Regions from separate parts of the Streptomyces sp. NPDC051662 genome, predicted to be linked through region 2. Evidence: riboswitches for the same ligand, from Rfam matches in the RefSeq annotation. Region 2 holds a riboswitch; each other region holds the start of a gene.
What was found. Region 2 has a riboswitch for thiamine pyrophosphate ahead of AB0M67_RS17865 (thiamine ABC transporter substrate-binding protein). Riboswitches for the same ligand answer to the same signal wherever they lie in the genome.
Positions count from the first base shown of each region.

Region 1: linked by a shared signal. The riboswitch ahead of thiC (phosphomethylpyrimidine synthase ThiC) and the one ahead of AB0M67_RS17865 (thiamine ABC transporter substrate-binding protein) in region 2 are both predicted to bind thiamine pyrophosphate.
Region 3: linked by a shared signal. The riboswitch ahead of thiO (glycine oxidase ThiO) and the one ahead of AB0M67_RS17865 (thiamine ABC transporter substrate-binding protein) in region 2 are both predicted to bind thiamine pyrophosphate.

Region 1 is NZ_JBFAZD010000004.1:202,192-211,850, forward strand. Features, by position in the region: gene AB0M67_RS08620 (helix-turn-helix domain-containing protein) at 1-120, shown strand, start outside; gene AB0M67_RS08625 (SsgA family sporulation/cell division regulator) at 222-656, shown strand; gene AB0M67_RS08630 (YibE/F family protein) at 739-2,205, opposite strand; TPP riboswitch at 2,277-2,422, shown strand; gene thiC (phosphomethylpyrimidine synthase ThiC) at 2,415-4,256, shown strand; gene AB0M67_RS08640 (hypothetical protein) at 4,428-5,273, opposite strand; gene AB0M67_RS08645 (metallophosphoesterase) at 5,421-6,521, opposite strand; gene AB0M67_RS08650 (LacI family DNA-binding transcriptional regulator) at 6,973-8,085, opposite strand; gene hisC (histidinol-phosphate transaminase) at 8,454-9,548, shown strand.
Region 2 is NZ_JBFAZD010000009.1:276,934-286,592, forward strand. Features, by position in the region: partial or broken gene AB0M67_RS17830 (peptidoglycan DD-metalloendopeptidase family protein) at 1-531, opposite strand, end outside; gene rpsB (30S ribosomal protein S2) at 774-1,694, shown strand; gene tsf (translation elongation factor Ts) at 1,788-2,624, shown strand; gene pyrH (UMP kinase) at 2,781-3,560, shown strand; gene frr (ribosome recycling factor) at 3,688-4,245, shown strand; gene AB0M67_RS17855 (phosphatidate cytidylyltransferase) at 4,245-5,315, shown strand; gene rlmN (23S rRNA (adenine(2503)-C(2))-methyltransferase RlmN) at 5,488-6,600, shown strand; TPP riboswitch at 6,648-6,773, shown strand; gene AB0M67_RS17865 (thiamine ABC transporter substrate-binding protein) at 6,852-7,973, shown strand; gene AB0M67_RS17870 (iron ABC transporter permease) at 8,051-9,659, shown strand, end outside.
Region 3 is NZ_JBFAZD010000002.1:338,090-347,748, forward strand. Features, by position in the region: gene AB0M67_RS04195 (NAD(P)/FAD-dependent oxidoreductase) at 1-1,496, shown strand, start outside; gene AB0M67_RS04200 (hypothetical protein) at 1,603-2,571, opposite strand; gene metF (methylenetetrahydrofolate reductase [NAD(P)H]) at 2,623-3,540, opposite strand; gene thiE (thiamine phosphate synthase) at 3,742-4,392, opposite strand; gene AB0M67_RS04215 (Rv2175c family DNA-binding protein) at 4,490-4,855, opposite strand; gene AB0M67_RS04220 (FAD-dependent oxidoreductase) at 4,960-6,123, opposite strand; TPP riboswitch at 6,373-6,486, shown strand; gene thiO (glycine oxidase ThiO) at 6,484-7,683, shown strand; gene thiS (sulfur carrier protein ThiS) at 7,680-7,880, shown strand; gene AB0M67_RS04235 (thiazole synthase) at 7,884-8,681, shown strand; gene pknB (Stk1 family PASTA domain-containing Ser/Thr kinase) at 9,193-9,659, shown strand, end outside.

The DNA.
Region 1 (9,659 bases), on a different contig from region 2:
GGCTCAGTGGCCATTTCCGTACCACTCCATCAACAGGAGCGACTGCTTCCGGCGATCGAACGGTTACGTAGAGAGATCGAATCACTGGCGAGCTCTCTCGCCTTCTCTATCAGTATCTGAAAAATTACTCCTTGTGATCTGCTAGCGCTTACAGCACGATTGCGTCAAGGGGATCCACGGGATCATTCCCAGCCACTGCTTCATCTACTCCGGAGTACACGATGCGCGAGTCGGTCCAGGCCGAGGTCCTGATGAGCTTCCTCGTCTCCGAGGAGCTCTCGTTCCGAATCCCGGTGGAACTCCACTACGAGATGAGGGATCCCTATGCCGTGCGGATGACCTTCCATCTGCCCGGCGATGCCCCCGTGACCTGGACTTTCGGCCGTGAGCTGCTGCTCGACGGAATCAACACGCCCAGTGGGGACGGCGATGTGCATATCGCGCCGACCACTCCGGAGGACCTCTCCGACGTCCATATGCGGCTCCAGGTCGGCGACGACCACGCCCTCTTCCGGGTCAGCGCGGCGCCGCTGGTGGCCTTCCTCGACCGTACGGACCGGTTGGTTCCGCTCGGTCAGGAGCGCACGCTCAGTGACTTCGAGGGCAATCTGGAGGAGGCACTCGGCCGCATCCTCGCCGAGGAGAACGCCGGCTGACCCGGTTGACCTGGCAGACCTCGTTGCCCTGTCGGCCCGGCTGACCCGGCTGACGGCTGACCGGCCGTCCGGCCCCGCGTGGTCACTTCTTGCGCCGGCGTCCCCTGCCACCGAGCTTGCGGGTCAGCGCGTTCTGTCCCGGCACCGAGAGGGACGCCGCTGGGCCCGGTCCAGGCGATGAACCCGGTCCAGGCACTGGGCCCTGGCCGGGTGCGGAATCCGGTCCGGACGGGGAAGCCGCCCCGGGGCCCGGCCCCGTAGGCGCCGGGTACGGTGCCGTGGCGGGCGCCTCCGGGGCCTGCCGGTCGGAGGAGACCACCAGCGCCGCCAGCGCCGTCGTGACCGGCACCGACGCGACCAGGCCGATCGAGCCCACCAGGGTCCGGACGATCTCCTCCGCCACCAGCTCGCTGTTCGCGACCGTTCCCATGCTCGACTGCGCGATCGAGAAGAGCAGCAGAAGCGGCAGCGCCGCGCCCGCGTAGGCGAGGACGAGCGTATTGACCACCGAGGCGATATGGTCCCGGCCGATCCGGATGGCCGCCCGGTAGAGCGCGCGTGGCCCCATCGAGGGATCCGCCTGACGCAGCTCCCAGACCGCCGAGGTCTGGGTCACCGTCACATCGTCCAGCACGCCGAGCGAACCGATGATCACGCCTGCCAGCAGCAGACCGCTCATATCGATCTCGGGATACAGGCCATGGATCAGCCCGGTGTTGTCATCGGTATTGCCGGTCAGGCTCGCCCAGCCGATGAAGACCGACCCCAGCAGTCCGATCAGCAGCAGCGAGATCAGCGTGCCCAGGACCGCGACCGAGGTACGCGCCGTCAGGCCATGGCAGAGATAGAGGGCGATCAGCATGATCGCGCTGGCCCCGACGACCGCCACGATCAGCGGGTTCGATCCCTGCAGAATCGCGGGCAGGATGAAGAGCGTCAGAATGGCGAACGAGGCGACGAGCGCGACCAGCGCCATGATGCCGCGCATCCGCCCCACCACGACCACGACGAGCGCGAAGATCCCGGCCAGCAGCGTCAGCGGGAACTTACGGTCCACGTCCGTAACGGAGTACTGGAGATCCCGCGGTGCATCGGGTGCGTATGCCACCACGACACCCTGTTTCACGTGAAACTGCCGGGGCGCGTCCGGCTGGACGACCTCGATGAAGGTACGCCCCTTCTCCTTGCCAGTCGTGACCTCGACCGTGGCCTTCTTGCACTCCCCGGTCTCCGCCTGCTGCGCCTCACGCCCCTGGGGCTTGGTGAGGTCGCCCGTCGACGGGAGCTGGGAGGCGTTGACGTCCTTGCAGTCGACCCGTTCGATCCGTACGACCTGGCCCTGTTCCGTCTGCCGGTCGAAGCCCACACCGGTGCGCTCATGGGCCGGGGCGCTGCCCGGCCAGAGCACGGCCAGCCCGACGGCCACAGCTGCCGCGAACGGAATCAGGACCGCCGCGATGACCTTGCGGAGGTGCTGGGAGACCGGAGCGGCCGGCCCATGGCTGTGCGAGTGGCCGTGCGCTTCGTGAGTCTGCTGGGGAGGGGTCACCGACCGATCATCGCAAGAAGGAAGAGGCCCTCTGTTCAGCACGCCGGATATGACGCTAGCGTGGAGGCAACCTTTGCACACGCGGGAGCTCGGAGCACCGGGCTGAGAGGGCGCTGACTGTGTGGTCCCGGGGGTACTTCCCCGGACACCTGCGCTGCGCCGACCGCTGAACCTGTTACCGGGTAATGCCGGCGTAGGGAGTAGGTCTCATGACCGTTCAGGACACACATCCGTCTGCCTCCGACTCGGGGAATCCGAGCGAGACCGGAAAGTCCATCGGCTGGCACAAGGGATACGTCCAGGGTTCACGCCCGGACCTCCAGGTGCCGGTCCGCCAAGTGCATCTCACCAACGGCAAGGACGTGACGCTGTACGACACGTCGGGTCCGTACACCGATCCCGGCGTCGAAACCGACGTACGACGGGGTCTCGCACCGCTGCGCGAGAACTGGATCATCGGTCGCGGTGACACCGAGGAGTACGCGGGCCGACCGGTCCGTCCCGAGGACGACGGGCTCAAGCACACCTCCCCGCGCGGGGGGCTGCTCCGGAGCGGATCGACCGATCTGCGGGGACTCGACGCGGTCTTCCCCGGCCGGTCGCGCCAGCCCAGGCGGAGCCGGGACGGGCAGCCGGTGACGCAGCTCGCGTATGCCCGGCGCGGTGACATCACCCCGGAGATGGAGTACGTCGCGATCCGGGAGAACGTATCCCCGGAGGTCGTCCGTGAGGAGATCGCCGCCGGGCGGGCCGTACTGCCTGCCAACGTCAATCACCCGGAGATCGAGCCGATGATCATCGGCAAGCGGTTCCTGGTGAAGGTCAACGCCAATATCGGCAATTCCGCCGTCACTTCCTCCATCGAGGAGGAGGTGGAGAAGATGACCTGGGCGACGCGGTGGGGCGCGGATACGGTCATGGACCTCTCGACGGGCCGCAATATCCACACCACCCGGGAGTGGGTGCTGCGTAATTCCCCCGTCCCCATCGGCACCGTCCCGCTGTACCAGGCGCTCGAAAAGGTGGACGGCAAGGCCGAGGAGCTGACCTGGGACATCTACAAGGACACGGTCGTCGAGCAGGCCGAGCAGGGCGTCGACTACATGACGGTGCACGCCGGAGTGCTGCTGCGCTACGTGCCGCTGACGGCCCGTCGTAAGACGGGGATCGTCTCGCGCGGTGGTTCGATCATGGCCGCCTGGTGTCTCGCGCACCACAAGGAGTCGTTCCTATACGAGAACTTCGAGGAGCTGTGCGAGATCCTCGCGGCCTACGACGTGACGTACTCCCTGGGTGACGGCCTGCGGCCCGGTTGTATCGCGGACGCCAACGACGAGGCGCAGTTCGCCGAGTTGCGCACGCTGGGCGAGCTCAACTCGACCGCGAAGCGACTGGGCGTACAGACGATGATCGAGGGCCCGGGGCATGTCCCGATGCACAAGATCAAGGAGAACATCGACCTTCAGCAGGAGATCTGCGAGGAGGCGCCGTTCTACACGCTCGGCCCGCTGACGACCGATGTGGCCCCGGCGTACGACCACATCACTTCCGGCATCGGCGCGGCGATGATCGCGTGGTGGGGCACGGCGATGCTCTGCTACGTCACGCCCAAGGAGCACCTCGGACTGCCGGATCGCGACGATGTGAAGACCGGGGTCATCACATACAAGATCGCGGCGCATGCGGCGGACCTCGCCAAGGGGCATCCGGGGGCGCAGGAGTGGGACGACGCGCTGTCCGACGCGCGGTTCGAGTTCCGCTGGGAGGACCAGTTCAATCTGGCCCTCGACCCGGACACGGCACGGGAGTTCCATGACGAGACCCTGCCGGCCGAACCGGCGAAGACGGCGCATTTCTGCTCGATGTGCGGCCCCAAGTTCTGCTCGATGAAGATCTCGCAGGACATCAGGCGCAGGCACGGCGGTGAGATGGAGTCGGCCGGGACGGAGGCCGCCGGGATGGAGCCCGCCGAGATCGAGGCGGGCATGGCGGAGAAGTCCAAGGAGTTCGCCGCGGCGGGCAACCGGGTGTATCTGCCGCTCGCGGACTGAGCGAGCGTCCGTCACCAGAGCGTCTGGCACCAGGGCGTCGGTCGTCGGGGCGTCTTTCACTGGGGCGTCCATGGCCGGGGTGTCCGTCGCCGGGACCCCTGTCGCTGGGGCGTCTTTCACCGGGGCGCTTCCGCGGTCGAGGCGTCGCGTGGACCGAGCACCGGCCGGGGGCTACTCCGGCCGGTGCTCCGGACCGCCGAAGTCGGGGCTGGAGAAGTCCGGGCTGCTGAACGTCGGACGCCTGCCGTCGGTCGAGCCCTCGTCCGGGCTGGAGAAGTCCGGGCGGCTGTAGCCGATCTTGGGCAGGTGCTTCGCCGGCGGTGTCTGGCGCGGTACGGGCGGGGCGGCCGGGGTGCCGGCGCTCGGGTCGGCCAACGCCGCCCGCAGGAAGGGCAGGATGCCGCGCTCCAGCAGGGCCTGGCGCCAGGCCTCTCGCGCGCGGGCCACCTCGTCGGGCAACTCGCCGCCCCACGAGTCCTCGGCAGGAAGCTGGGTCGCGGTATTGCGCAGGGCCGTGACGAGCAGACCGACCGCGGCGACCAGGAGGCCGACGACGGTCACGGCGGCGAAGAACCATCCGACCGCGACCATGCTGCGGGCGAAGGCGGGCGGCGGGCTGAGCGCTTTGAGGAGGTAGCCGACAAGCAGGAAGATCACCGCCGCGGTGCCGCCGAGTACCGGCGCCAGCACGGCGACAACGGCCATGAGCCCCGCGCCGGCGTCCGGAGCCTCGCTCCCCGACGGGGTCGAGGCGACGTCGTGGGCCGATGAGGAAGAGGGCGCCGGTGAGCGGAATTCCTCGCGGACCTTCGCGAAATGCTCGTACTCCGCGGCGGCGGACGTGGTGATCAGCGCCGTGGCGCTCAGGGCCATCGTGCGCAGTTGCTCGCTGGTGAGCCGCTGTCCGACCGCGGCGAGTTCCGCACGGTCATGTGTTTGGCGCAGTGCCTCGTCGAGGATTCGCTCGAAATCCGCGCGATCCTCGCTCAGCAGGTGTGGAGCGCTGTTCATGTGCATCCCCCGATGCTCCGTAGGGCCGGTTCGCCCGCGTGGGACGGGCAGTTGGCGGAAACGGAGGAGAGCCTGCTACGGATAAGGCGATGGTAGGGCTGTTGTGGCGGGGCGTGACAGGGGGTTTCGGGAATTCACCTGTCACACATCGATTCAGTCGTCCAGCGGAAGCTGTACGACCAGCAGCTTTCCCGCCATGGTGACCCCACCGTCCATCGCGATGGCAAGTCCATCGGCATATACGTGCGGCCCTTCCACCAGCGGGCCTGTGTCGCCTTCGTCGTCCGAAGCGTCTTCTGTACCGACTTCGCCGAGCAGATAGGGAATGGGGCTGTGTCCGTGCACGACGCGCTGTCCGCCGTACTGGGAAAGCAGTTCGCGCACGGCCTGCGGCCCGCCGTCGTCACGGAACGCGAAGCGTTTGGTGAGCTTACGGAACAAATCCCAGCATTCGTCGGCGTCATTGCGGGTGAGGATCTGATGGACGGTGTCGTTGACGTCCTCGATGGTGGATCCGTAGTCGAGATAAGCCGTTGTGTCGGAGTGCATCAGCAGATGCTCGTCCTCCTCGACAACCGCGTCGAGCCGGGACATCCACTGCAGATGGACATCCTGGAGGCGCTCCATATCGGTCCGCTGACCGCCGTTGAGCAGCCAGGCGGCCTGGAAAGTGGCGGTACCCGCACCTGAGCTGACGGGCGTGTCGCCGAATCGCTTGGCGCCGATGAGCAGCAGTTCGTGATTGCCCATCAGGGCCTTGCAGTAGCCACCGGCCGCCGCCGCCTCCGCGGAGAGCCGCATGACGAGGTCGATGACACCGATGCCGTCGGGGCCGCGGTCGGTGAAGTCGCCGAGGAACCAGAGCCGGGCGTTGCCCGCCGCCCAGTGGCCGTCGGCGTCGATGAGGTCCTGCGCGGCCAGCGCGGCGACCAGTTCGTCGAGATAGCCGTGCACATCGCCGACGGCGTAGAGCGGGCCGCGGCCGTCGGGCGCCGAGGGCTCCACGGCGTCGACCCGTACCTGGACCGTGTCCCCGCGGTTGATCACCGGGAGGTCGCGCTCGGTGGGGGTGTAGCCCTCCGGCGGTTCGTGGTCCGGGATCGCGTTGCCGGGATGCCCTGACGGGCCGTCGGCCGGTGTGCCGGACGGTCCGGGCTCTCCGGACTGCACGGGAACCTGCGCGTACGGCGGTACGCGGAAGTCGCGCAACGTCGCCGTCCGCACCACGGGTCCCTCGCCGGCCCCCTGTGTCATCGACCCCTCCACCACCGTCGCGCCGCCGTACACCTCTCGGGCCCGCCGGGCTGGATGGGGGTGAGCCCATCGCAGGTAGGACGAGGTCCGTGGTGTCGTGCGCCCATCATAGGAACGCCGCTCCCGCTCTGTGACGCACCAGGGGGGAGAATTCGGCGGGACCTCGGGTTCAACGGCTGTTTTCACGCCGATCGCCCGAATTGCGAAAAGGTCTGGTCCTTCTTCCGGCCTCTGGGGCGGTGAGTCTCCGGCACAGTTCGGCGAGTCGTCGAGGGTGTTCGGCGAGTCTCCGGGTCTGTTCCGGCGAGTCGTTGGGCCCGCCCGAGAATCTCCGGGACCGTGGGGCGGTTCTCCGGGCCGCCCGACAGGTCTCCGGGACCGCTCCACAGGCCCGGGGACCGTACCGTCCGTTGTCCTCGGGCCTCGGCGGGCCTCAGCTCTCGGCCCCCGGTCAGTCGCCCGCGGGGGACCGGGGCGCGCTGACCGTGGTGCGCGGGGGCCGCCGTTGGGAAGAGGTCCGGATGATCAGTTCGGTCGGTATCACCTGCTCGACCGGCCGGCCGTTGTCGATCCCCTCGATGGCGTCGATCAGGAGCTGGATGACGGCGGTACCGATACGGCGCGGCTTGAGCGAGAGCGTGGTGATGGGCGGTTCGGTCGCGGCGTAGACCGTGGACTCGCTGCAGCAGACCAGCAGCAGATCCTCGGGAACGCGCAGCCCGTAGCGCCGGGCGGCGGCGAGCAGGTCGGTGCCGTTGGGGTCGAAGAGACCGTAGACGGCGTCGGGGCGGTCGGGACGGGCCAGCAGCCGGTCGGCGGCGACGGCCCCGGCGCACGGGTCATGGGCGGGATAGGACTCGTAGACCGGGTCCTGGCCGACGCGCTCGCACCAGTGCAGATAGGCGGTGGTGGAGAGCCGGGTGTAGGTGTCCGTGGTGGTGCCGGTGAGCAGGCCGATCCTGCGCGCTCCGGCCGCGGCGAGATGGTCGAGCAGTTCGAGGACGGCCGCCTCGTGGTCGTTGTCGACCCAGGCGGTGACGGGGAGGGTGCCCGCGGGCCGGCCGTCGGAGACGACGGGAAGGCCCTGGCGGACGAGTTCGGTGACGACCGGATCGTGGTCGGAGGGGTCGATGACGACGGTGCCGTCGAGGGCGACGTTCGACCAGACGTCATGGCGGGAGGTGGCGGGGAGGATGACGAGGGCGTAACCGCGGGCGAGCGCGGCGGAGGTCGCGGCCCTGGCCATCTCGGCGAAGTAGGCGAACTCGGTGAAGGTGAAAGGTTCATCCCCGTATGTGGTCACGGTCAGGCCGATGAGCCCTGACTTGCCGGTACGGAGGGTTCGGGCGGCGGCGGAAGGCCGGTAGCCGAGGCGCTCTGCGACTTCTCGGACATGGCGTCGGGTGGCGTCGGGTAACCGTCCCTTGCCGTTGAGCGCGTCCGAGACAGTCGTGATGGAGACACCGGCTGCGGCGGCTACGTCCCGGATGCCCGCCCGACTTTGCCGGCTGCCCCGGCGGGTTGTGTCCGTCCGGCTCACCTGGTGTTTCCCTGCTGCTGTCATGGCGAGCCGATAGTAGGGCGCTGAGGGGCGGTGGGGCCGGTCGCATATGCACCCGGCAGCAGGCACGTTTCTGCATGATCAAAAATAATGAACAAGCTTGGAAAAAAGGAGGTTGATGGGTTTCGCATTGCTCTGCCATGCAAGGAGCGGCATGGACCTGTCGAAGGGCCCATGTTTCGAAGAGGTCTCAACTCACCTCTACGAGGGATGCGCGCCACGGCGCAGGCCACCGGCGCGCGCCGGGAAGGCGAGCGCGCCCCACCCCTGGGGGCTTTCCCGGTGCCCGCCATTCGCAGGGGCCCCGAATCCTCATAAGGTGAGCAGTATTGAAGATGTAAGGACCCGTGAACGGCCGAGGAGGACCTGCGGTGAGTGAGACGAGCCCCAAGCTGCGTGCCGAGCTGGACGGCATCCCCACGTACAAGCCGGGCAAGCCCGCGGCGGCCGGCGGACCCGTCGCGTACAAGCTGTCCTCCAACGAGAACCCCTATCCGCCGCTGCCCGGGGTCATGGAGCAGGCGATCTCGGCCGCGGGTGTCTTCAACCGCTACCCGGACATGGCCTGCACCGGCCTGATGAACGAGCTGGCCGACCGCTTCGGGGTGCCTGTCTCGCATCTGGCCACCGGCACCGGCTCGGTGGGCGTCGCCCAGCAGCTGCTTCAGGCCACCGCGGGCGCCGGTGACGAGGTCATCTACGCCTGGCGCTCCTTCGAGGCCTACCCGATCATCACGCAGATCTCGGGCGCCACGTCGATAAAGGTGCCGCTGACCGCGGGCGAGGTGCACGACCTGGACGCGATGGCCGAGGCGATCACCGACAAGACGCGGCTGATCTTCGTCTGCAACCCGAACAACCCGACCGGCACGGTGGTGCGCAGGGCCGAGCTGGAACGGTTCCTGGACCGGGTGCCCGGCGATGTGCTGGTGGTGCTGGACGAGGCGTACCGCGAGTTCATCCGGGCCGCCGAGGGCGGCGACGGTGCGGTTCCTGACGGGATCGACATCTATCGCGACCGGCCGAATGTGGCCGTTCTGCGCACCTTCTCCAAGGCGTACGGGCTGGCCGGCCTGCGGGTCGGCTTCGCGGTCGCCCATGAGCCGGTCGCCGCCGCGCTGCGGAAGACCGCGGTTCCGTTCGGTGTGAGCCAGATCGCACAGGAGGCAGCGGTCGCCTCGCTGCGCGCCGAGGACGAGCTGCTGGGGCGGGTCGGCTCGCTGGTCGCCGAGCGGGAGCGGGTCTACCGGGGGCTGGTCGGGCAGGGCTGGACCGTGCCCGAGACACAGGCCAACTTCGTCTGGCTGCGGCTGGGCGCGCGCACGCTGGACTTCGCCGCGGCGTGTGAGGCGGCCGGTGTGGTCGTACGGCCGTTCGCGGGCGAGGGCGTCCGGGTCACGGTCGGCGAGAACGAGGCCAATGATCTCTTCCTGCGGACGGCCGAGGCGTTCCGCAAGGAGCTGTAGTCCGGAGCGTGGGGCGTGGGGCGGTCTCTTCGAGGCCGCCCTTCGGCGTTCCCGGGGCCTCTTCCGGGGCGTTCCCACGGGTCTCTCCGTGGAGGGGACCCCCCCCCACGC
Region 2 (9,659 bases):
CGTGGCGACCGGCCGGCCCGCCCATACGTCGTCCCCTTCGGCGACAAGCGGTGACACCGGTTCGTAGGTGGTCCGCAGCGGCGGATCGCCCGTACCGGACAGCGTGATCGAGAGCACCCCGCGCCCCGCCACCCGTCCCGCGAAGGAGACGCGGCCGGCCGCCGCCGCCCGGACCGGCGCCCCGGCCGACGCGGCCAGATCCACCCCGCGATGACCGGGACCGTACGCCGAAGCGGGCGGCTCCCAGCCCCGCAGCAACGCCGGACGTGAGCCCACGGGCCACACCCGGTCGGTTCGGTGCCCGGCCCCGCCCCCGGGTGCTTCGGCCGCCACCGCCTCCGGGGCCGGTCGAAGCCCGAGCGGAGCCAGGACGACAGCCGGGACGACGGCCAGGACAACAGCGAGGAGCGCGGAGCGGAGGAGAGGGAGCGCCGGAAGCCGTGGAAGCCGTGGGACGGGTGCGCCGAAGCGATTACGGAGAGTGGTCATGTGTTCCACGGTCGCGCACGAGGGCCCCATCGCGCTGATCATGAACGGGATCTGTGGAGTACTGACGGGTTGTGGACAGCGCCGTCACCCGGGGGTGCGAAGGTCCCGTACACTTCTTGTGGCGATCCGGGTCACCGGGTCGACTTCGCACGCCCCGCCATCGGCCCTTTCGCGCCGATGTCAGCGCTTCTCGGTCTCGGATTTCCGTGGCACGGCGCATCGGGGCGTCAGGCGCGACTGCCGTCCGGCGGACGCGACAACCGAGTATCTCAAGGAGTACGGCCATGGCCGTCGTCACGATGCGGGAGCTGCTGGAGAGCGGCGTCCACTTCGGTCACCAGACCCGTCGCTGGAACCCGAAGATGAAGCGCTTCATCTTCACCGAGCGCAACGGCATCTACATCATCGACCTGCTCCAGTCGCTGTCGTACATCGACCGCGCCTACGAGTTCGTCAAGGAGACCGTCGCGCACGGCGGCTCCATCATGTTCGTCGGTACGAAGAAGCAGGCCCAGGAGGCCATCGCCGAGCAGGCGACGCGCGTCGGCATGCCCTACGTCAACCAGCGCTGGCTGGGCGGCATGCTCACCAACTTCTCCACCGTCTACAAGCGCCTTCAGCGTCTGAAGGAGCTTGAGCAGATCGACTTCGAGGACGTGGCCGCCTCCGGCCTCACCAAGAAGGAGCTGCTGGTCCTCTCCCGCGAGAAGGCCAAGCTGGAGAAGACCCTCGGTGGTATCCGCGAGATGCAGAAGGTGCCCAGCGCCGTCTGGATCGTCGACACCAAGAAGGAGCACATCGCCGTCGGTGAGGCGCGCAAGCTCCACATCCCGGTCGTCGCGATCCTCGACACCAACTGCGACCCCGACGAGGTCGACTACAAGATCCCGGGCAACGACGACGCGATCCGCTCCGTCACCCTGCTCACCCGCGTGATCGCCGACGCCGTCGCCGAGGGCCTCATCGCCCGTTCCGGCGTCGCCACCGGTGACTCGAAGCCGGGCGAGAAGGCCGCCGGCGAGCCGCTCGCCGAGTGGGAGCGCGACCTGCTTGAGGGCGAGAAGAAGGACGACGCCGAGAAGCCGGCCGAGGCCAAGGCCGAGGGCGAAGTCCAGACCTCCGCGGAGACGGAGAAGGTCGCCGACGCGGAGCAGGCCGAGGCGCCCGCCGAGGCCGCTCCGGCCGCGGACACCGAGCAGGCCTGACCTTTACCAGGTTCGGTAGTTGACGGCGGGGGCCCACCGGCCCCCGCCGTTCACCCGTAGATCCTTCAGACCTTCGAGAGAGAATTACAGATCATGGCGAATTACACCGCCGCTGACGTCAAGAAGCTCCGTGAGCTCACCGGCGCCGGCATGATGGACTGCAAGAAGGCGCTCGACGAGGCGGACGGCAACGTCGACAAGGCCGTCGAGCTTCTCCGTGTCAAGGGCCAGAAGGGCGTCGCCAAGCGCGAGGGCCGTTCGGCCGAGAACGGCGCCGTCGTCTCCCTCATCTCCGAGGACAAGACGTCCGGTGTCCTGCTTGAGCTGAAGTGCGAGACGGACTTCGTCGCCAAGGGCGACAAGTTCCAGACCGTCGCCAACACCCTCGCCGCCCACGTCGCGGCGACGTCCCCGGCCGACCTCCCGGCGCTGCTCGCCTCCGAAATCGAGGCTGGCAAGACCGTGCAGGCGTATGTCGACGAGGCGAACGCCAACCTTGGCGAGAAGATCGTCCTGGACCGCTTCGCGCAGTTCACCGGCGGTTACGTGGCCGCCTACATGCACCGCACCATGCCCGACCTCCCGCCGCAGGTCGGCGTCCTCGTCCAGCTGGACAAGGAGAACGCCGAGGTGGCCAAGGACGTCGCGCAGCACATCGCCGCCTTCGCCCCGAAGTACCTGAGCCGCGACGAGGTCCCGGCCGAGACGGTCGAGAACGAGCGCCGCGTGGCCGAGGCCACCTCGCGCGAGGAGGGCAAGCCCGAGGCCGCCCTGCCGAAGATCGTCGAGGGTCGCGTCAACGGCTTCTTCAAGGAGGTCGTCGTCACGGAGCAGGCGTTCGCCAAGGACAACAAGAAGTCCGTTCAGAAGATCCTGGACGAGGCCGGTGTCGCCCTGACGCGCTTCGTGCGCATCAAGGTCGGCGTCTGAGTCTGTACGCGATCAACCGAAGACCCCGATAGGGTCTGACGCAGTCGTCCGGGTACCTGCCGGGCGGCCGCAGATCTGACGAGGAGGCCATTGCCGCACAGGGAACCGCGAGGACCCCGGCAGTGGCCTTCTTCGTATGCGCACGAGGAGATCTCCATGGAACAGGCCGACACAAGCGACGACGGCAACAAGAGTGACGACGGCAGGGGCCACGGTCACGGCCGCTTCATGCTGAAGCTGTCCGGTGAGGCGTTCGCCGGCCGGGGAGCGCTCGGCGTCGACCCCGATGTCGTCCACGCCATCGCCCGCGAGATCGCCGCCGTCGTCCGTGACGGCGCCCAGATCGCGGTCGTCATCGGCGGGGGCAACTTCTTCCGGGGCGCCGAACTCCAGCAGCGCGGCATGGACCGGGCGCGCTCCGACTACATGGGCATGCTCGGCACGGTCATGAACTGCCTCGCCCTCCAGGACTTCCTGGAGAAGGAGGGCATCGACTCCCGTGTCCAGACCGCCATCACCATGGGCCAGGTCGCGGAGCCCTACATCCCCCTCCGCGCCGTGCGTCACCTGGAGAAGGGACGTGTCGTGATCTTCGGCGCCGGTATGGGCATGCCGTACTTCTCGACGGACACCACGGCCGCCCAGCGCGCGCTGGAAATCGACGCCGAGGCATTGTTGATGGGGAAGAACGGGGTCGACGGGGTGTATGACTCCGACCCCAAGACCAATCCCGCCGCGGTCAAGTTCGACGCCCTGGAGTACGGCGAGGTGATCGCCGGTGATCTCCGTGTCGCCGACATGACCGCCATCACGCTGTGCCAGGACAACAAGTTGCCGATCCTCGTCTTCGAATTGCTGAAGGAAGGCAATATCGCGCGTGCGGTCAAGGGTGAGAAGATCGGCACACTCGTGAGCGACCAGGGCACCCGGAGCTGATCCGGGGCTGCCCCATACGGGGATGGACAAAGCCCTGCCGGTCGGACACCGTGCAGGACAAGACGCGACGCAGGTTCCGCCGGCCGATTCGTACGCCGGGCCCACTCAAGACACGCAGGAGCAAGTGGTGATCGAAGAGACCCTCCTCGAGGCCGAGGAGAAGATGGAGAAGGCCGTCCTGGTCGCCAAAGACGACTTCGCCGCGATCCGCACAGGGCGGGCGCACCCGGCGATGTTCAACAAGATCGTGGCGGACTACTACGGTGCCCTGACCCCGATCAACCAGCTGGCCTCGTTCGCCGTGCCCGAGGCGCGGATGGCCGTGGTGACCCCGTTCGACAAGAGCGCGCTGCGCAATATCGAGCAGGCGATCCGCGACTCCGACCTCGGTGTCAATCCGAGCAACGACGGCAACATCATCCGGGTGGTGTTCCCCGAGCTGACGCAGGACCGCCGCAAGGAGTTCATCAAGGTCGCCAAGACCAAGGCCGAGGACTCGAAGATCTCGATCCGCGCGGTCCGCCGCAAGGCCAAGGAGACCATCGACAAGCTGATCAAGGACGGCGAGGTCGGCGAGGACGAGGGCCGCCGCGCCGAGAAGGAGCTCGACGACACCACCGCGAAGTATGTCGCGCAGGTGGACGAGCTGCTCAAGCACAAGGAAGCCGAGCTGCTCGAAGTCTGATGAACGACTCTTTCCGGGGAGCCTCGTCGACAGCCGGATACTGGGGACCGACCGACCCGGGGGCCCTCCCGGCGGGTCCCGCGTACGATGAGCATCCCGCACAGCAGACTCGGCCCATGCCCATCGTGCCCGACGGACCCGTCGACAACGGGGACCAGCGTGACGACCGGGGGGCTGCCCGGCCGGGCGGCCCCCTGTTCCGTGACAAGACTCCGCAGGAGCCCATGGCAGCGCCTCCGCCTCCCCCGCCGAAGAAGCGGGCCGGACGTGACCTGCGTGCGGCCATAGGGGTCGGCGTCGGGCTCGGCGCGGTGGTCGCGGCCTCGCTCTTCATCGTCAAGGCCGTCTTCATCGGTGTCATAGCGATCGCGGTGGTGATCGGGCTGTGGGAGCTGACCTCACGGCTCGATGAGAAGAAGGGCATCAAGGCACCGCTCGTCCCGCTGGCCGTCGGTGGCGCCGCGATGGTCATCGCCGGATACGCGCGGGGGGCGGAGGGTGCCTGGGTCGCGATGGCCCTCACCGCGCTCGCGGTGCTGATCTGGCGGATGACGGAACCGCCCGAGGGCTATCTCAGAGATGTCACGGCGGGGGTCTTCGCCGCGTTCTACGTACCGTTCCTGGCCACCTTCGTCGCGATGATGCTCACGGCGCACGACGGTCCCTGGCGGGTGCTGATGTTCCTCGTGCTGACGGTCGTCAGCGACACGGGCGCGTACGCGGTCGGCTGGCGCTTCGGCACGCACAAGCTGGCGCCCCGTATCAGCCCGGGCAAGACCAGGGAGGGACTGGCCGGAGCCGTCGTCTTCGCGATGGCGGCGGGTGCGCTCTGCATGGAGTTCCTGATCGACGACGGTGTCTGGTGGCAGGGGCTGCTGCTGGGCCTCGCGGTCGCGGCCAGTGCCACCCTCGGTGATCTCGGCGAGTCCATGATCAAGCGGGATCTCGGCATCAAGGACATGGGCACACTGCTGCCCGGCCACGGCGGGATCATGGACCGGCTGGACTCCCTGCTGCCCACGGCGCCGGTGGTCTGGCTGCTGCTGGTCCTCTTCGTGGGCTCGGGCTGAGCGGTACCGGTTACCCTGAAAGGGCTCGCCACTCACGGGTGGCGGGCCCTTTTGAGCCCCGCGGCTGTGAAGCCGTTCCCGTGAGGTCTCCCGGCACCGGCACAGCCCTGCCGTACCCCCCGCCACGGCGGGGGGAGCCCGGCCTCGCCGCACCGAGGAGATTTGGTTTTTCATGGCCCCGCCGACACCCGGAGAACTCACTTTCGTCGCGCCCCGCGGAGCCAAGAAGCCCCCGCGGCATCTCGCCGATCTCAGCCCCGCCGAGCGACGCGAGGCCGTCGCCGCGATCGGCGAGAAGCCGTTCCGCGCCAAGCAGCTGTCCCAGCACTACTTCGCGCGGTACGCGCACGACCCCGAGCAGTGGACCGACATCCCGGCCGCCGCGCGCCAGAAGCTCGCCACGGAGCTGCTGCCCGACCTGATGTCGGTGGTACGGCACATCTCGTGCGACGACGACACCACCCGTAAGACCCTCTGGCGGCTGCATGACGGCACCCTCGTCGAGTCGGTGCTGATGCGCTACCCGGACCGGGTCACCATGTGCATCTCCTCGCAGGCGGGCTGCGGGATGAACTGCCCGTTCTGCGCCACCGGCCAGGCCGGTCTTGACCGTAACCTCTCCACCGCCGAGATCGTGCACCAGATCGTCGACGGGATGCGCGCGCTGCGGGACGGCGAGGTCCCCGGCGGTCCTTCGCGGCTGTCCAACATCGTCTTCATGGGTATGGGCGAGCCGCTCGCCAACTACAAGCGGGTGGTCGGGGCGATCCGCCGGCTGACCGACCCCGAGCCGGACGGCCTGGGCCTCTCGCAGCGCGGGATCACCGTCTCGACGGTCGGTCTGGTGCCCGCGATGCTGCGCTTCGCCGACGAGGGCTTCAAATGCCGGCTCGCGGTCTCCCTGCACGCTCCCGACGACGAGTTGCGCGACACCCTCGTCCCGGTCAACACGCGGTGGAAGGTGCGGGAAGTACTGGACGCCGCCTGGGAGTACGCGGAGAAGTCGGGCCGCCGGGTCTCCATCGAGTACGCGCTGATCCGCGACATCAACGACCAGGCGTGGCGCGGCGACCGGCTGGGCCGGCTGCTCAAGGGCAAGCGGGTGCACGTCAATCTGATCCCGCTCAACCCGACGCCCGGCTCGAAGTGGACGGCGTCGCGCCCCGAGGACGAGAAGGCGTTCGTCGAGGCGATCGCGGCCCATGGGGTGCCGGTGACCGTACGGGACACGCGGGGCCAGGAGATCGACGGAGCGTGCGGACAGTTGGCCGCCTCGGAGCGGTAGGAGCCCGTACGGCGCCAGGGGGTAACCTTGGCCTGAACGCTTTGCATATTTTCCGACAGGGGAGCGCCACAGCGCTGAGAGTGCGGCACATGTCCGTGGGAGCGGGCAGCGGTCGCAGACCCTCTGAACCTTGCCCAGGTCATTCTGGGTAGGAAGTTCGGACACCACTCAAGCTGTAGCGCCCTGCCCGGAGTCCGGCCGGACTCCGGGCAGGGCCGCGTCTTCTCCTGGACATCCCAGGAGGAAAGTCAGTGAGCAGTACCCGTAGCAGTTCCCGTGCCAGTACGAGAAGGGCCGCCGCCGGCGCGCTCGCCGCCGCGCTGGGTGTCTCGGCGCTCGCCGCCTGCGGCGGGTCCGACGGCTCCACGTCGTCCGGCGACGGCGGTTCGCGGTCGAAGACCGTCACCCTCGTCAGCCATGACTCGTTCAACGCCTCGCCCGCCGTGCTGAAGGAGTTCACCAAGGAGACCGGATACACGGTCAAGGTGCTGAAGAGCGGCGACGCCGGTGAGGCACTCAACAAGGAGATCCTGACGAAGGGTTCGCCCCAGGGCGATGTCTTCTTCGGTGTCGACAACACCCTTCTGTCCCGTGCCCTCGACAACGGCCTGTTCACGCCGTACGAGGCGAAGGGCCTGGACCGCGTCGAGGAGAGCACGCGGCTCGACAAGGACAAGAACCGCGTCACCCCCATCGACACCGGCGACATCTGTGTGAACTACGACAAGAAGTACTTCGCGGACAAGAAGCTCGCGCCGCCGCGGTCCTTCGACGATCTGATCAAGCCCCAGTACAAGAACCTGCTCGTCACCGAGAACGCGGCCACCTCCTCACCCGGCCTCGGCTTCCTCCTCGGCACGGTCGCGCGCTACGGCGACAACGGCTGGCAGGACTACTGGAAGAAGCTGAAGGACAACGGCGTCCAGGTCGTGGACAGCTGGGAGCAGGCGTACAACGACACCTTCTCCGGCTCAGCCGGCGGCAAGAAGGCCAAGGCCGACCGGCCGCTCGTCGTCTCGTACGCCTCCAGCCCGCCGGTCGAGGTGCTGTACGCCGAGCCCCGGCCCGAGGAGGCGCCGACCGGGGTCGCCACCGGTACCTGCTTCCGGCAGACCGAGTTCGCCGGTCTGCTGGACGGCGCGAAGAACGAGGCCGGCGGCAAGGCGCTGCTGGACTTCCTGATCGGGGAGAAGTTCCAGGCGGACATGCCGCTGAACATGTTCGTCAACCCCGTGGTCAAGGACGTCCCGCTGCCCGAGCTGTTCACGAAGTTCGGCGCGACCGTCGACACCCCCGGGACCGTGGCGCCCGAGACGATCGCCGCCCACCGTGAGCAGTGGATCCAGTCGTGGTCCTCACTCGTAGTGAAGTAACACCCAGGACGCCAGGGGGAGGACGGTCGGGGCGCGGCCGGGGCCGGGGGCGCGGAAACGCCGTCCGGCTCGCCCTCATGGCCCTGCCCGTCGCGTTCTTCGCGGTCTTCTTCGCCTACCCGGTGGCCGCGATCGTCGGCCGGGGGCTGAAGACGGACGGTGGCTGGCGGCTCGGCCGGATCGGGGACGTACTGACCCGCCCGGACATCCTCGACGTCCTGTGGTTCACCACCTGGCAGGCGCTCGCCTCCACCGCGCTCACCCTGCTGATCGCGCTGCCGGGCGCCTATGTCTTCGCACGTTTCGACTTCCCCGGCAAACAGCTGCTGCGCGCGGTCGTCACCGTCCCGTTCGTACTGCCGACGGTGGTCGTCGGCACCGCCTTCCTGGCGCTGCTCGGGCGCGGCGGACTCCTCGACGAGCTGTGGGGCCCCCGGCTCGACACCTCCGTCTGGGCGATCCTTCTCGCGCATGTCTTCTTCAACTACGCGGTCGTCGTCAGGACGGTGGGCGGCCTGTGGTCGCAGCTCGACCCGCGTCAGGAAGAAGCGGCGCGGGTACTCGGCGCGGGACGGCTCGCGGCCTGGTGGCGGGTGACCCTGCCCGCCCTCGGCCCCGCCGTCGCCGCCGCCGCGCTGATGGTCTTCCTCTTCACCTTCACCTCCTTCGGGGTCGTACAGATCCTGGGCGGCCCCGGCTTCTCCACCCTGGAGGTGGAGATCTACCGGCAGACCGCGCAACTCCTCGATCTGCCCACCGCCGCCGTGCTCACGCTGGTGCAGTTCGCGGCGGTCGGCGCGGTCCTCGCGGTGCACGCGTGGACCGTACGGAAGCGGGAGGGCGCCCTGCGGCTGGTCGACCCCGCGCTGACCGCCCACCGGCCGCGCGGCGCCGGGCAGTGGGCGCTGCTCGGCGGGGTGCTCGGCACCGTACTGCTGCTGATCCTGGTGCCGTTGGGGGTCCTCGTCGAACGCTCCCTGAGCGGTTCCGGCGGGTACGGACTCGACTACTACCGGGCCCTCGGTTCGGTGGATTCCAGCGGCGGCACCTTCCTCGTACCGCCGCTGGAGGCGGTCTGGAACTCCCTGCGGTACGCGCTCGTCGCGACCGCCATCGCGCTGGTGGTGGGCGGACTGGCCGCCGCCGCGCTCACCCGGCGCGCGGGCCGTCTCGTACGGGGCCTCGACGCGCTGCTGATGCTGCCGCTCGGGGTCTCGGCCGTGACCGTCGGCTTCGGCTTCCTGATCACGCTCGACAAGCCGCCACTGGATCTGCGGGCTTCCTGGATCCTGGTGCCGCTCGCCCAGGCGCTGGTGGGGGTCCCCTTCGTCGTACGGACGATGCTGCCGGTGCTGCGCGCGGTGGACGGACGGCTGCGCGAGGCGGCGGCCGTCCTCGGGGCGTCGCCGCTGCGCGCCTGGCGGGAGGTGGATCTGCCGATGGTACGGCGGGCGTCGCTGGTCGCCGCCGGATTCGCGTTCGCCGTCTCGCTCGGCGAGTTCGGCGCGACGGTCTTCATCGCGCGACCGGACCGGCCGACGCTGCCGGTGGCCGTGGCGCGGCTGCTGGGGCGGCCCGGCGAGCTGAACTACGGGCAGGCGATGGCCCTTTCCACGGTCCTGATGGTGGTGTGCGCGGTGTCGCTGCTGGCGCTGGAACGTATCCGTACCGACCGCTCGGGAGAGT
Region 3 (9,659 bases), on a different contig from region 2:
TTGCGGTGATCGGCGCCGGGATGGGCGCCATGGCGGCGGCTGCCCGGCTGGCGGTGGCGGGACAGCGGGTGACGGTGTACGAACGCGCCGCGACCTACGGCGGCTCGGTGGGCCGGTTCGAGCGGGACGGGTTCGTCTTCGACACCGGGCCCGGTCTGCTGCATCTGCCGGCCGTCTACCGCGATCTGTTCGTCAAGACCGGTAAGGAGCCGCTGGAGAGCCTCGTCCGGCTCGGCCAGGTGGATCCGGCGAGCCGGCATGTCTTCGCCGACGGTACCGACGTACGGCTGCCCAACGCGTCGCGCGGCGGGGTGGTCTCCGCCCTGGACGCGGCGCTGGGCGCGGGCGCCGGGGAGCGCTGGGGGGAGTTCCTCGGCCGCGCCCGGGACGCCTGGGACCGCTCGCGCCGTCCACTGCTGGAGGAGCCGCTGTGGGCGGACTGGCGGGTGCTCGGCCGGGATCCGTACCCAGCCGTACGACAGCGCCGGCTGCTCCGCGGCGCCCGGCAGGCCACGACGGTCGCGGAGATCGGCGCCTGGGAGCTGGCAGATCCGCGACTGGCGGCGCTGCTGGACGGTTATGCCCTGTCGTACGGGCTCGACCCGCGGCACGCCCCGGCGAGCGCCGCCCTGCTGCCGTATCTGGAGCAGACCTTCGGCAGCTGGTATGTCGGCGGCGGGATGCGGGAGTTGGCCCGCGCGGTGTACGAACGGTGCCTGGCCCGCCGGGTGGAGTTCGTCTTCGGCGCCGAGGTGGCCCGGATCGTCGAGAAGGACGGCGCGGCGACAGGGATCGAGCTGGCGGACGGCACGGTCGTGGAGGCCGACCATGTGGTGGCGGGCATCGCGCCCGGCCCTCTCGTGGAATGGCGGCTCGACGGGGACGGTGACGTACGGCCTTCGGGCACGGAGACCACGCCGCCCGCGCGGCTCACCGTGCTGCTGGCGCTGCGCGGCGCCCGTGAACCCGGCGCCGCGCACCGGACGGTGGTGCACTCCCCGGACGGGAGCGCCGAGGCCGCCGAGATCTTCGCGGGCCGGACCGCGACGCGGCCCACGGTCACGGTGCTGCGGCCCGACGACCCGGCGACGCGCCCCGACGACGGCCATGAGGCGGTCACCCTCACCGCGACAGTGGCCCCGCAGGGCCCGGTCGACTGGTCCGACGCGGCGCCGCGCGAGCGGTACGCCGATGCGCTGGTGGCGGCGGCGGGGGCGGCCGTGCCGGAGCTCGCGGAGCGGATCCTCTGGCGCGAAGTGCGTACCCCCGCCGATACGGCGGTGTGGACGGGAGCCGCGGGCGGTGCCGTACCGGCGCCCGCGCTGGCCGGGGCCGAGGGCCGGACGCTGCTTCCCGCGAACTCCACCCGGCTGTCCGGGCTGTACCGCGCGGGGGGCTGGGCACATCCGGGCGGCGGGCTCGCGCACGCCGGGATGTCGGGAGCGCTGGTCGCCGGACTGATCGTCGAGGGGGCGGACTTCCGCGGCTCCCAGTGAGCCACGGGCACCGCTACGGGCACCGCCGCGGGAACCGCCACCGCGCCCGCTCCGTCGACAAGCGCGCTGCCGGGCACTCCTGACGGGTCGTCAGCGCCCGTCGGTCTCAGTACCGGTACTGCTGCTCGTTGTAGTCGGGGTCCTGGTAGCCCTGCCGGTGCGGCTCCTGCTGGGGTGACGGCGGGAACTGCTCCCCGTCGCGGTCGCGCTGCTGCGGGACCCACACACCGCCGGGCGGGGTCTCGCCGCCGTACTGCTGCTGGCCGCCGTACGGGTCGGCGTACTGCTGCTGACCACCGAAGCTGTCGTACGAGCCGTACTGCTGGCCGCTGTCGGCCGAGCCGGGGTACGGGTCGGTGTACGCGGCGTACTGCTGCTGCCCGGCGTCGTAGCCGTACTGCTGCGCGTAGGCGTCCTGACCGGGATACATGTCCTGGCCGGAGTGGTAGGCGTCCTGGGGTACGTGGCCGTCGTGGCCCGTCGGCTGCTGCTGCCCGTACTCCGGATACGCGTCATATCCGCCGCCGTACTCATGCGCGCCGCCGCCGCCGGCCGCCGCGCCCGCGCCCGCGTGGGGCTGCTGCTGGTGGGCCTCACGAGCCGCGTCGTCGTATATCCCGTACTGCCCGGTGTCATCGGGCAGCGGCTCCGGCTCGTACACCGCGGCGGCCGGCGCGGGCGGCTCCGCCGGGTACGCGGCCGTCGCGGGTGGCTCCGGGTCGTACGCCACCGGCTCGTACTCCAGGTCCGAGACCTCAAGCGCGGGCTCGCGCTCCTCCGCCTGCCGGCTCCCGGCCTTGCGGCGGCGGCTCGCGCCGGGGCTGCCGCCTATCGCCCAACCCGTCGAGAATCCGCGGCGGAAGGACAGCGTCACATACGTCTGGCCGACCGCGAACGCGACCGCGCCCAGCGCGATGACATATATGGAGGGGATCAGTACGCCGAGGACGACGCCCATGAAGCCGGAGAAGGCGAGCAGCCGCCAGCGCAGCCGCGCCTTGTACTGGAGCAGTACCTCACCGAGCAGCCACAGCGCCACGATGCCGAACGCGATGTAGAGGACCGTCCAGCCCATGCCCGCCCCTCTCCTGGGCCCACCGCCCCGGGACAGGGCGGGTACGGCCGGTCACGACTGCTCGTGCAGTCCGAGATTCTCGTAGATTTCGAGCGTCGCCGTGGAGTTGTTGAGTGTGATGAAGTGCAAGCCGGGGACACCCTCGGAGAGCAGTTCGGCACAGAACTCCGTCGCGAACTCGATGCCAATGGAGCGTACAGCGGCGGGATCCTCCTTGACCGAGAGGATCCGCTCTTTCAGCTCGGGAGGGAAGACCGCGGTGGAGAGCTGCGGCAATCGCTCCAGCATCTTCACACTGGTGACCGGCATGATTTCCGGAATGATCGGCGTCTCGCAACCGGCGGTGGCGACGCGGTCGCGCAGCCGCAGATAGCCCTCGGGGTCGAAGAACATCTGCGTGATCGCGTAATCGGCGCCCGCGCGGCACTTGTTCACGAAGTGCCCGACGTCGGTCTCCCAGTCGGTGGAGCGCGGATGCATCTCGGGGAAGGCCGCCACTCCGACACAGAAGTCCCCTGACTCCTTGATCAGGCTGACCAGTTCGGAGGCGTAGCGCACACCGTCGGGGTGCTTGATCCACTCGGCCATGGGGTCGCCGGGCGGATCGCCCCGTACGGCGAGGATGTTACGGATCCCGGCGTCGGCGTACTGCCCGACCATGTTGCGCAGTTCGGCGACGGACTGGCCGACGGCCGTGAGGTGCGCGACCGGTGTGAGCGTGGTGTCGGCGGCGATCCGCTCCGTCGCCCTGACCGTGCCCGCGCGGGTGGAGCCGCCCGCGCCATAGGTCACGGAGACGAAGCTCGGGGCGACCGCCTCGATCCGGCGCAGTGCGTTCCAGAGGTTCCGCTCGCCCTTCTCCGTCTTGGGCGCCCAGAACTCGAAGGAGAACGAAGTCTTGCCGGTCGCGAGCAGATCACGCACGGTCAGCGCGTGATCCGATCTGGTCGAAGCTGTACCTAGGGCCATATGTGCAGGCTATCGAGGGTGTGCCGGTCCCCCAACCGGAGGCGGGGCTTTTGGCTGGATTGCCGGGTAAGTGGCCACACTCCCTCACGCTCCGTTCCCATACGGCGAACCGCCGTCCTCCGCGCGTGAACACCGCCGTCATCCGGCGTACAGCCGCCCTTCACACTGCCGTCATTCGCACCGCCGTCATTCGCACCGCCGTCACACGGCACGGTCCCGCACCCGCTTCGCCAGGGCCGCGGTCGCCGCCGCCGGGTCGTCGGCCTCGGTGATCGCCCGTACGACGACGACCCGGCGCGCACCGGCGTCCAGCACCTCGTCGAGATTGGCCGCGTCGATCCCGCCGATCGCGAACCAGGGCCGCTCCGTGGCACGGGACGCGGCGTACCGCACCAGTCCCAGCCCCGGCGCGTGGCGCCCCGGCTTGGTGGGGGTGGGCCAGCAGGGGCCCGTACAGAAGTAGTCCACGCCGGGCTCGGCGACCGCCGCGTCCACCTCGGCCTCGGCATGGGTGGAACGGCCGATCAGCGGGGCGTCCCCGAGGATCGCGCGCGCGGCGGGGACGGGCAGATCGCCCTGTCCCAGATGCAGCACGTCGGAGCCGATGGCATGGGCCACATCGGCGCGGTCGTTCACGGCGAGCAGCCGGCCGTGCCGACGGCAGGCGTCCGCGAAGACCCGGAGATGGTCCAGCTCCTCGGCCGCCTCCATGCCCTTGTCGCGCAGTTGCACGATGTCCACGCCCGACGCGAGTACCGCGTCGAGGAACTCGGGGAGATCCCCCTGCCGCTTACGGGCGTCCGTGCACAGATAGAGCCGGGCGTCGGAGAGCGACGCGGAAGCCGTGGACATGGAAGATCCCCCCGTGGTGTTGGGTCGGCGGTGCGCGGCGGCCGGCCCACGACCGGACGGTCGTACGGGGCCGCCGCGCACCGCGGATGGTGATGTCTCAGACGGCGAGCGCCTGGGCCCGGCGCTTCACCTCCGTGCCGCGATTCTCACTGAGCGCCTGCGCGGGCGTGCCCGGCAGCGTGGGGTCGGGGGTGAAGAGCCACTCAAGCATCTCTTCGTCGGTGAAGCTGTCGTCCCTCAGGAGCGTCAGGGTGCCCGCGAGCCCCTTGACGACCTTGTTGCCGTCGATGAAGGCGGCGGGCACCTGGAGCGTCCTGTTCTCGCCGCGGCGCACCGCGATCAGCTGGCCTTCCTTCACCAGCTGCCGCACACGCGTCACCTCGACATCGAGCTTTTCCGCGATGTCCGGCAGGTGGAGCCAGGCGGGGACGAGAGCATCGATCTTTGCGTCAATCTCGGTCACAAGGACAAGCGTGCCATCCCGGACTGACAGACGGTAGCCGAGGAGCCCCAATCGGGCCGCCGCCCCGGCGGGGCCGGGGGCCCGGGACGGGCTCCCGCCCGAGGTCAGAGGGCGGCTTCGCGCAGCGGTACGGACGGGTCCGCGGTCCGCTCGGGGTCCAGCCGCGCGCCCGCCTCGATCAGCTTGCGCCCCTGGGCCAGATCCCGGGGCCTGCCGACGGCCAGCAGCGCGGTCGGCAGGCCGTCCCGCAGCCACACCACCGACCAGGCGCTCTCGGCCGGATCGCCGCGCCACACCAGGGTGTCGCCGGCCGCGTGGTGGCCCGCGTACTGCACGAAGCGGCCGAACTGCTCCGACCAGAAGTACGGCACGGGGTCGTAGACCGCGTCGGTCTCGCCGGTCACCTGCGCGGCGACCGTGCGCGGCCCCTGGAGCGCGTTGTCCCAGTGATGTACGAGCAGTCGCTCTCCGTAACGGGCCGAGGGGAACGAGGCGCAGTCACCGACCGCGTACACCTCGGGCAGCGAGGTCCGCAGCCGCTCGTCCGCCACGATGGCGCCGTCCTGGCCCAGCTCGATGCCCGATCCGGCCAGCCAGCCCGTCGCGGGCCGCGCGCCGATGCCCACGACCACCGCGTCGGCGGCCAGCCGCCGGCCGTCGGCGAGGATCACCGCGCCCGGTTCGACACCGGCCACCGGGGCGTCCGTCAGCAGTTCGGCCCCGCACTCCGGGTACCAGCGGGTCATGGGCGCGGCGATCTCGGCGGGCAGGACGCCCGCGAGCGGCCGGTCGGCCGCCTCCACCACGGTCACGGCGCAGCCCGCCTCCCGGGCGGCGGTGGTGAACTCCGCGCCGATCCATCCGGCGCCGACCACCACGACCCGCTGTCGTCGGCCGAGTACCGGACGCAGCCGCTCCGCGTCGTCCAGCGTGCGCAGCAGATGGACCCCGGGCAGCGACTCGGTGCCCGGCAGACCGATCGGTTCCGCGCCGGTCGCGATGACCAGCACGTCGTACGGGACGGGCCCGCGCGCGGTGTCCAGTTCCCGTGCGCCGGGGCGCAGTCCGGTGACATCGAGCCCGAGCCTGAGCCGGACGGAGAGCGCCGTGAAATCGATGTCGAAGGCCGAGCTCTCGGCCTTGCCCAGCAGGACCGCCTTGGAGAGCGGCGGCCGGTCGTACGGCGGATGCGGCTCGGCGCCGAGCACCGTCACCGGGCCGCCGAAGCCCTTCTCCCGCAGGGCCACCGCGGTCTGCACCCCCGCCATGCCCGCGCCGACGATGACCACCCGCGGCTGTCCCGCCGCTGCCGGCTCCCGCTGTCCCTGCTGTCGCTCGCTCACCCGATCACCTTAGACAGCCCGCCTCACACAAGCTGACGGAACATCCGTCGGAGGCCGCCCTTCACGCCCGTGTCCCCGCCCCTCGTACCCGGCGGCGGACGAGGCCGTCCAGTGAACGGGCCACCGCCATCGCTCCCTTACAAGGCGGAGGACAGGGCGTTAGTCTGGCTTTCGACACTACCTCGCGGGAGTCCGGACGCACCGGGCTGAGAGGGAGGCTGAGGCGGCCTCCGACCGTACGAACCTGATCCGGGTCATGCCGGCGAAGGGAGGGGCTGGACGCCCATGCAGTCACCCCATCAAGGAACCGGTACGGGCTCCGACGTCCTCGTCATCGGGGGCGGGCTCATCGGCCTGGTCACCGCCTGGCGCGCGGCGGGGCGCGGGCTGCGTACCGCCGTCACCGACCCCGAGCCGGGCGGCGGCGCGGCGCGGGTCGCGGCGGGGATGCTCGCCGCCGTCACGGAACTCCACCACGGCGAGGAGACATTGCTCGGCCTCAACCTCGCCTCCGCCGCGCGCTACCCGGACTTCGTCGCCGAACTGGAGGCGGCGAGCGGCCGGGACACCGGCTATCGCGCCTGTGGCACCCTCGCGGTCGCCCTGGACACCGACGACCGTGCCCAGCTGCGTGAACTGCACGACCTCCAGCAGCGCTCGGGGCTGACGTCCCAGTGGCTCACGGGCCGCGAGTGCCGACGTCTGGAACCGATGCTCGCGCCGGGCGTCCGCGGCGGTCTGCGCGTCGACGGCGACCATCAGATCGATCCCCGCCGCCTGGCCGCGGCCCTGCTGACCGCGTGCGAACGGGCCGGGGTGGTCTTCCACCGCGGCCACGCCGACCGGCTCTCCGTCGTACGCGACCGGGCCACCGGCGCCGTCCTGGCCGACGGCCGCGCGCTCACCGCGGACCAGGTGGTACTGGCGGCCGGCAGCCTCAGCGGCCGGCTCGGGGGCGTACCGGCCGATGTCCTGCCGCCCGTACGGCCCGTCAAGGGCCAGGTCCTGCGGCTGACCGTGCCCGGTACGTACGCGCCCTTCCTCTCCAGGACGGTCCGGGCCGTGGTGCGCGGCAGCCACATCTATCTGGTGCCGCGCGAGAACGGCGAACTGGTCGTCGGCGCCACCAGCGAGGAACTGGGCTGGGACACCACGGTCACGGCGGGCGGAGTGTACGAACTGCTGCGGGACGCGCACGAACTCGTCCCCGGCATCACGGAACTGCCGCTCACCGAGACCCTCGCCGGGCTGCGTCCCGGCTCACCGGACAACGCGCCGCTGCTCGGGCCCACCGCGCTGCCGGGGCTGTCCCTCGCCACCGGCCACTACCGCAACGGGGTCCTGCTCACACCCGTCACCGGCGACGCGATGGCCGCGGTGCTGACGACCGGTGAGCTTCCCCCGGAGGCCCGCGCCTTCTCCCCGTCGCGTTTCTCCTCGCGCCGCTCACCCGTCGCGGCCATCCCTCAGGAGCAGCCCGTATGAACATCTCCGTGAACGGCGAGCCCCGCGAGCTCGCGCCCGCCACCACCCTCGACGTCGTGGTCGCCACGCTCACCCCGGCGCCCTCGGGGGTCGCCGCGGCCGTCAACGAGACGGTCGTCCCGCGCACCCGCTGGTCGGGCACACCACTCAGCGACGGCGACCGCGTCGAGATCCTCACCGCGGTCCAGGGGGGCTGAACCATGGCCGACGATCCGCTGACCATCGGCTCCACCACGTTCGCCTCCAGGCTGATCATGGGCACGGGCGGCGCGCCCAGCCTCGACGTGCTGGAACGGTCCCTGATCGCCTCCGGTACCGAACTCACCACGGTCGCGATGCGCCGCATCGATCCCGCGGTACACGGCTCCGTCCTGTCCGTACTCGACTCGCTGGGCATCCGCGCGCTGCCCAACACGGCGGGCTGCTTCACCGCCGGCGAGGCGGTACTCACGGCGCGGCTCGCCCGCGAGGCGCTCGGTACGGACTGGATCAAGCTGGAGGTCGTCGCGGACGAGCGCACGCTGCTGCCCGACCCCATCGAACTGCTCGACGCGGCGGAGACCCTGGTCGACGACGGCTTCACCGTCCTGCCGTACACCAATGACGACCCCGTGCTCGCCGCGAAGCTGGAGGACGTGGGGTGCGCGGCGATCATGCCGCTGGGCTCGCCGATCGGCTCCGGGCTCGGCATCCGCAACCCGCACAACTTCGAGTTGATCGTGGAGCGGGCGGGGGTGCCGGTGATCCTGGACGCGGGGGCGGGTACGGCGTCGGACGCGTCGCTGGCGATGGAGCTGGGATGCGCGGCGGTGATGCTGGCGTCGGCGGTGACGCGGGCGCGGGAGCCGGTACTGATGGCGGAGGCGATGCGGTACGCGGTATCGGCGGGCCGGCTGGCGTGGCGGGCGGGCCGGATGCCGCGGCGGCGGATCGCTTGGGCGTCGTCGCCGGTGGAGGGGGTGGCGTCACTGGACAGGGAGAGGCCGGCGTTCCCCTAGAGGCGGGGGCGCCTCCCGGCGGGGGGTTCGGTGCGCCTTCGGCGCGGTGCGCCGTCCGGCGGGGGGCGGGGTGCGGTGCGCCTTCGGCGCGGGGTGCGTTGTGGTGCCGGGGGCCGGGGCCTCCGGAGGTACATGTCCGGACGGCATGATTTACGGCGCGACTCCGCCCAGTCGATGGTTCGGGCGTCCGTGCGCCACAAATCACGCTTTAGTGTCCGGACACGCACCTCCTACGACCCCGACCCCCTCCCCCGGTGGTCCGCCTCGCGCACGACCGGGCCAGTCCGTGACGGGCGGTGAAGGGGGGCGCGCAGGGGTCGTGTCCGGGACGTAGAGCGTGATTTGTGGCGCGCGAACGCCCGCATCTAGACGTCCGGCTGCTGCGCGCCGTAAATCATGCAGTCCCGGATGCGAGCCCGGAGCGACCACCGGCAACCACCCGCACCCGAAAACCGGCCCCAGCCGAAACGCACCCCGGAAACCGCTCCCCGCAGATCGTAGACTCGGGCGCGTGGATACGAGCCTCAAAGACCCCATCGTCGGGCGCGTGCTCGACGGCCGCTACCGCGTGGACGCGCGGATCGCTGTGGGCGGTATGGCCACGGTCTACCGGGCCGTCGACACCCGGCTCGACCGGGTCCTCGCCCTCAAGGTGATGCACCCCGCCCTCGCCGCCGACGTCACCTTCGTCGAGCGCTTCATCCGCGAGGCCAAGTCGGTGGCCCGGCTGGCGCATCCCAATGTCGTCGCGGTCTTCGACCAGGGCGCCGAGGGCGCGTACGTCTATCTGGCGATGGAGTATGTCGCGGGGTGCACGCTGCGCGATGTCGTGCGGGAGCGTGGGGCGCTTCGGCCGCGGGCCGCGCTGGACATTCTGGAGCCGGTGCTGGCCGCGCTGGGGGCCGCGCACCGCGCGGGGTTCGTGCACCGGGACATGAAGCCGGAGAACGTGCTGATAGGGGACGACGGCCGGGTCAA